Regions from separate parts of the Streptomyces sp. NBC_00986 genome, predicted to be linked through region 2. Evidence: riboswitches for the same ligand, from Rfam matches in the RefSeq annotation. Region 2 holds a riboswitch; the other holds the start of a gene.
What was found. A riboswitch is a leader RNA that binds a small molecule or an ion and turns the genes downstream of it on or off. The one in region 2 is predicted to bind glycine.
Positions count from the first base shown of each region.

Region 1: it holds a riboswitch for glycine, as region 2 does, so the genes downstream of both, gcvP (aminomethyl-transferring glycine dehydrogenase) here and gcvT (glycine cleavage system aminomethyltransferase GcvT) in region 2, are expected to answer to the same signal.

Region 1 is NZ_CP108733.1:9,631,792-9,635,191, reverse strand. It holds gene gcvP (aminomethyl-transferring glycine dehydrogenase) at 1-1,776, opposite strand, end outside; glycine riboswitch at 1,965-2,060, opposite strand; gene OG504_RS43295 (PRC-barrel domain-containing protein) at 2,175-2,546, shown strand; partial or broken gene OG504_RS43290 (DNA polymerase IV) at 2,801-3,400, opposite strand, start outside.
Region 2 is NZ_CP108733.1:4,086,179-4,089,578, reverse strand. It holds gene glyA (serine hydroxymethyltransferase) at 1-407, opposite strand, end outside; gene gcvH (glycine cleavage system protein GcvH) at 446-823, opposite strand; gene gcvT (glycine cleavage system aminomethyltransferase GcvT) at 935-2,062, opposite strand; glycine riboswitch at 2,207-2,306, opposite strand; gene OG504_RS17515 (AAA family ATPase) at 2,456-3,139, shown strand; gene OG504_RS17510 (enhanced serine sensitivity protein SseB) at 3,204-3,400, shown strand, end outside.

The sequences.
Region 1 (3,400 bases), 5.5 Mb from region 2:
ACCGTTGGCCCGGTGATACCCACGAACAGCGAGGAGCCCGGCCAACTCCCCCTGCGAGCCGGCATTCGGCTGCAACGACACCTTGTCGTACCCGGTGACCTCGGCGAGCCGCTCCTCCAACTCCCGGATGAGCGTGAGGTATCCCTGCACCTGCTCGGCGGGCGCGAAGGGGTGCAGTTGCCCGAACTCGGGCCAGGTGACCGGCTCCATCTCGGTGGTCGCGTTGAGCTTCATCGTGCAGGAGCCGAGCGGGATCATGCCCCGGTCGAGCGCGTAGTCCCGGTCGGCGAGCCGCCGCAGGTACCGCAGCATCGCGGTCTCGGAGCGGTGGTCACGGAAGACAGGGTGCGTGAGATACGCGTCGGTACGCAGCAACCCCTCGGGCAACGTGTCCTCGGCCGACACATCCAGCGCCTCGATGTCCCCGTCGACCCCGAACGCGGTCCATACGGCGGCCAGTTGGGCACGGGTCGTCGTCTCGTCGCAGGCGATCGACACCTGGTCGGCGTCCACGAGGTACAGGTTGACGCCGTCTTCACGGGCAGCGGCGACGACCTCAGCAGCCCTGCCGGGAACGCGCGCGGTCACGGTGTCGAAGTAGCCGCCGTGGACGACCTCGACGCCGCCGGCCCTCAGCCCCGCGGCGAGGATCGTGGCATACCGATGCGTCCGCCGCGCGATGCCCTTGAGCCCCTCGGGCCCGTGGTAGACGGCGTACATCCCGGCCATGACGGCAAGCAGCACCTGGGCGGTACAGATGTTGCTGGTGGCCTTCTCCCGACGGATGTGCTGCTCACGCGTCTGCAGAGCGAGGCGGTAGGCCTTGTGTCCGTCGGCGTCGACGGACACGCCCACGAGCCGCCCGGGCAGGCTGCGCGCGAACTTCTCGTGCACGGCCATGTATCCGGCGTGCGGCCCGCCGAAGCCCATCGGCACCCCGAACCGCTGCGTCGTACCGACCGCGATGTCCGCGCCCAGCTCACCCGGCGACTTCAGCAGCGTCAGCGCGAGCAGATCGGCGGCGACGGTGACGAGCGCGCCGAGCGCGTGCGCCTGCTCGATCAGCGGCTCGATGTCGCGTACGGCACCGGAGGCGCCCGGGTACTGCACGAGGACGCCGTTGATCTCACGCTCGGCGATCTCGGCCGGGATGCCCTCGCTGAGGTCGGCGACGACGACCTCGACCCCGGCCGGCTCGGCTCGGGTCTCGATCACGGCGATGGTCTGCGGCAGCGTGTCCGCGTCGACCAGGAAGAGCCCCTTCTTGTTCTTGCCCATGCGCCGCGACAGCGCCACGGCCTCGGCGGCGGCCGTGCCCTCGTCGAGCAGGGAGGCCCCGGAGGTCGGCAGCCCGGTCAGATCGGCGACCATGGTCTGGAAGTTCAGAAGGGCTTCGAGCCGCCCCTGGGAGATCTCCGGCTGATACGGCGTGTAGGCCGTGTACCAAGCCGGGTTCTCCATGACGTTGCGCAGGATCACGGGCGGGGTGAACGTCCCGTAGTACCCGAGCCCGATCATGGAACCGAGAACCTCGTTGCGGTCCGCGAGGGAACGCAGCTCGGCCAGCACCTCGGCCTCGGTACGGGCGCCCGGCAGATCGAGAGCGTCGGCGTTCTTGATCACATCGGGGACCGCGGCGGCCGTGAGTTCGTCGAGCGAGCCGTATCCGACCTGCGCGAGCATCTTGGCCCGCGCCTCCTGGTCGGGCCCGATGTGGCGCTGCTCGAACGGGATGCCCTGTTCGAGCTCGGAGAGCGGAATGCGAGGGACGGTCATTAGGGAGGCCTCCTGGTCGGACACGACCTTCGAGGGCACCACGACAGCGGGGTGCCGGACGGCCTCCCCCTCTGTCATCTCAACCTGAGAGCTTCACCGGGCATCCCGAAGGCGCCCGGCTTTCACCGTCGGTGAGAGCGAACACCGTCGACACTGTCGACGACACCCGCCCTGCTTTCCAGAGTGACCTCGTCCGTGCGGTACGTGAGCCTGAGAGATTCCGGGGAGGATTTGCTCCTTCGGCGCCTCCGGTGAAGTCTGGAGGACTCTCCCGCACGGGGTCAGCAGCCGATGGCCAGCCTACCAGCGAGCGTTGAACCCGAGCTTTCGAGTGGCCACCTTCCCCAATGTGCTCTTTTGTAGTGCTTACGGATGAGTTGCGACCAGGAGGAGGGCCCGTGCAGACCGATATCGATCCGCGCAACCTGATCGGCCGCAAGGCGTTCGACCGCACCGGCGCCAAGATCGGCACGATCGACGAGGTCTACCTCGACGACGCGACCGGCGAACCGGAGTGGGCGGCCATACGCACCGGCCTGTTCTCCAGAGACGCCTTCGTCCCCCTGGAGCCCAGCGAACTGATCGAGGGCACCCTGCACATCCCCTTCGACCGCTCCCTGATCAAGGACGCCCCCGACTTCGGGGTGGGCCGCCACCTCTCCCCGGACCAGGAACTCCAGCTCTACCACCACTACGGCCTCGACGTGGGCCCGCCTCCGTCCTTCCCGGACCACGACTTCGGCAAGCTGGCGGGCTCGGACGACACGTGAACGGGTCGGGCGGGCGGGGCGTCGCCGGGTCTTGAAGTCTCCTGGGGCGTTGACGCTGCGGGCGGGGTACCCGGGCGTCGCGTGTCCGGGGGCGGCGATGCGGCAGGCGAGGTGTCCGAGCTGGGGGTCACCAAGGGCGTCCGCGCAGCAAGCGCGCCAGTGGAACGACACGCCCCGTCCGGCGACAGCGGCTCAACCTGCGAAACGCCGGGGCTCGGCTCCACCGACGGCAGCGGCTCCCCAGGCAAGTCACCCGGCTCCCGCCCCGCCAAAGGCGACGACTCCGCCGACGGTTCACCGGAACCTCGCGCCGCCAACGCAGACGCCTCACCCGGCAACGCATCGGAACTCCGCGCCACCAACGGCAACGGCTCCGCCAAATCCAGCTCAGGATCATCGGTCCGGAACGTCCGCACTCGCCCCGGCCCCGAGTCCTCAGGCGTCTCGAACCGCACCGTGACCCGCCCCAGCCCGCTCCCCTGCACCCACCCGTGCCCGAACCCGGCGTGGCGCACATCGTGCCCCGCGGGCCAGCGCCGCTCCACGGGCGCCACCGGCTCCTCACCCGGCTCCACCTCGGGGTGCTCCTCCTCAAGAAGATCGGGCTCCCCCGCCGCCTGCGCGAACAGGTCCTCCTGCGTGTAGTCGGCGAGCCCGGAGACCCCCACCCCGAGCAGCCGCACCCCGCCCGTGGTGTCCACGGAGTCCAGCAACCGGGCCGCGGCCTCCCGCACCACCCCGGGATCGTCGGTGGGCCCACGCAGCGTCTCGGACCGGGTCAGCGTCGAGAAGTCGTACCGCCGCACCTTCAGCACGATGGTCCGCCCCGACAGCCCGGCCGCCCGCAGCCGCCG
Region 2 (3,400 bases):
GAGAAGTTCAGCCGCATCCCGTGGGTCAGGTGACCCCCGTGTGCCAGGTCCAGGCCGAGGATGGTGTCGCCCGGCTGGGCCAGCGCGAACAGCGCGGCCTGGTTCGCGGAGGCGCCCGAGTGCGGCTGCACGTTCGCGTACTCGGCGCCGAACAGCTCCTTGACCCGGTCGATCGCGATCTGCTCGGCCACGTCGACGTACTCGCAGCCGCCGTAGTAACGACGGCCCGGGTACCCCTCCGCGTACTTGTTGGTGAGGACCGAGCCCTGCGCCTCCATGACCGCGACCGGAGCGAAGTTCTCCGAGGCGATCATCTCCAGCGTGGACTGCTGCCGGCGCAGCTCGGCGTCGACGGCCGCGGCGATGTCCGGGTCGAGCTCGTGCAGCGGCGTGTTCAGGACGGACAGGTGGTCGGACGTGTGGTCAGACATGGTGCTACGACTCCTCAGCCGGCGGAAAACGCGGTGTACTCGTCGGCGGAGAGCAGGTCGCCCGGCTCCTCCGCGACGCGCACCTTGAACAGCCAGCCGCCCTCGAAGGGGGCCGAGTTCACCAGCGACGGGTCGTTCACGACGTCCTCGTTGATCTCGGTGACCTCGCCGCCGACGGGCGAGTACAGGTCGGACACCGACTTCGTCGACTCCAGCTCACCGCAGGACTCGCCCGCGGTCACCGTGGAGCCGACGTCGGGGAGCTGGGCGTAGACGACATCGCCGAGCGCGTTGGCCGCGAACTCGGTGATGCCGACCGTCGAGACGCCGTCCTCGGCGACCGACAGCCACTCGTGCTCCTTGCTGTAGCGCAGCTGCTGGGGGTTGCTCATGGCCTGAATTCTCCTGTACGCGGGGGAGTGCTGATGAATGGGGGACTACGGAGGACATCGACAGGCAGGGGCGATCCGCCCCGGTTCACAGACGTGACGCTACGACGACTGTCACTTCTCGCGCTTGTAGAACGGCAGCGCCACGACCTCGTACGGCTCGTGACTGCCCCGGATGTCCACGCCGACACCGGTCGTGCCCGGCGCCGAGTGCGCCGCGTCGACGTAGGCCATGGCGATCGGCTTGCCCAGGGTGGGGGAGGGGGCGCCGGAGGTGACCTCGCCGATCACCTGGCCGGCGGCGACGACGGGGTACCCGGCGCGCGGGACCCGGCGGCCCTCGGCGACGAGCCCGACGAGGACGCGAGGCGGCTGCGAGGCGGCGCGCTCGGCGGCTGCCTCCAGGGCCGTACGCCCGACGAAGTCGCCGTCCTTCTCGAACTTCACGACCCGGCCGAGCCCCGCGTCGAAGGGCGTCAACGACGTCGACAACTCATGCCCGTACAGCGGCATGCCCGCCTCCAGGCGCAGGGTGTCCCGGCAGGACAGCCCGCACGGGATCAGCCCGACCGGCGCCCCGGCCTCGGTCAGCGCCAGCCACAGCTTCTCCGCGTCACCGGGGGACACGAACAGCTCGAAGCCGTCCTCGCCGGTGTAGCCGGTACGGGCGATCAGCGCGGGGACGCCCGCGACCGTGCCGGGCAGGCCGGCGTAGTACTTCAGGCCGTCGAGGTCGGCGTCGGTGAGCGACTTGAGGATGCCGGGGGACTCGGGTCCCTGGACGGCGAGCAGGGCGTAGGCGTCACGGTCGTCGCGGACGACCGCGTCGAAGCCCTCGCTGCGCTCGGTGAGCGCGTCCAACACCACCTGCGCGTTGGAGGCGTTGGCGACGACCATGTACTCCGTCTCGGCGAGCCGGTACACGATCAGGTCGTCCAGGATGCCGCCGTCGGCCCGGCAGATCATGGTGTAGCGGGCGCGGCCGAGGCCCACGGAGGCGATGTTGCCGACGAGGGCGTAGTTGAGGAGACGGGCCGCGTCCGGTCCCGTGACCGTGATCTCGCCCATGTGGGAGAGGTCGAAGAGGCCGGCCTTCGTGCGGACGGCGAGGTGCTCGTCGCGTTCCGAGCCGTAGCGGAGCGGCATGTCCCAGCCGGCGAAGTCGGTCATCGTCGCACCGAGCGAGCGGTGCAGCGCGTCGAGCGCGGTACGGCGCGTCTCAGGGGTGGCGGTACTGCTCATCGGTCGGTCTCCCAAGGCATGACGGCGAGGTCGTTCCTCCCCATCTGTCATCGGGACCTGAGAGGTTCGCCATGACCGTGGACGGGACATGGGTTGCACCTTGGGTGGGACCACCGTGACCGGCGGTCCGCTTTTCAGATGTGCCTCGCCCGCGCGGTAACGGGGCCTGAGAGATTCAAGGGAGGGACTTGCTCCTTCGGCGCCCCAGATGACGTATGTCTGGGGACTCTCCCGCGCGGATTCAAGCGGCCGGTATGCAGTTAGGCGGGCACATCATCGCACAGGCTTTGTAACAGGCCTGTGGCTGGACGCGAACGGAACCGCGAGACACCGTGCATTACCTTCTCTTTACGTTCAGTGGGGAGAACCTTTCCTGACCCCGCAGGGAGGACGATCACGGTGACAAGGACCACGGTGTACGCCACGACCTCGGCCGTAGCGTTGCCCAAGCAGCCCTCGGCCCCGGCCAGGGAGGCATGCCCGGCCCGCCCGGTACCGACGGTCCGCGATCTCCGCGAGCGCGCGGGCCACAGCCCGCACGGACTCCGCTTCGGCCCCCGCGACCTGGTCGTGGTCACCGGCCTGCCCGGCAGCGGCAAGTCCACGCTGATGCGGCGCGCGGTGGCGGCCGGCGACGGCGTCCGCGTCGACAGCCAGGACACCCGGGACCGCTGGGACACCCGCGTGTCCGGCGTTCTTCCCTACGCGGTCTACCGCCCCCTGGTCCGCCTCGCCCACTACGCCGGACTGCACCGCGCGCTGCGTTCCGCGTCCGGAGCCGTCGTGCACGACTGCGGTACGCAGACCTGGGTGCGCGGCTGGCTGGCCCGGGCCGCCGGGCGCCGGGGCGGTGCGCTGCACCTGGTGTTCCTCGACGTCACCCCGGACACCGCGCTCGACGGCCAGCGCGAGCGCGGCCGCGGAGTCTCGCGGTACGCGTTCCTGCGCCACCGCAGGGCCGCCGCCCGGCTGTTGCGCGAGGTGGAGCGCGGTGATCTGCCCCGGGGTGTCGACTCGGCGATCCTCCTGGACCGGGACGCGGCGGACGTGCTGCGCCGGATCGACTTCGCGGACTGAGCCGCTAGCCTTTTCAGCCACAGCAGGGTTACAGCAGGCGGTTTCACCAGCAGGCGGTAGGTAGATGGACTTCCCGGCGGACTTCCCCGGTCAGGCGTACCCCCACCCGCATCCGCACGGCGGATGGCCGGGCAACGAGCTGGAGGAGGTGCTCTCGGCGTCCCTCGGCATGCCCTCGGCCGGCGGCCGGATCGTCGAAGTGCTCGGCCGCAGCTTCGTCTGGGTCCCGCTCCCCAGCGGCGGCGGCCCGCAGAGCGGCCC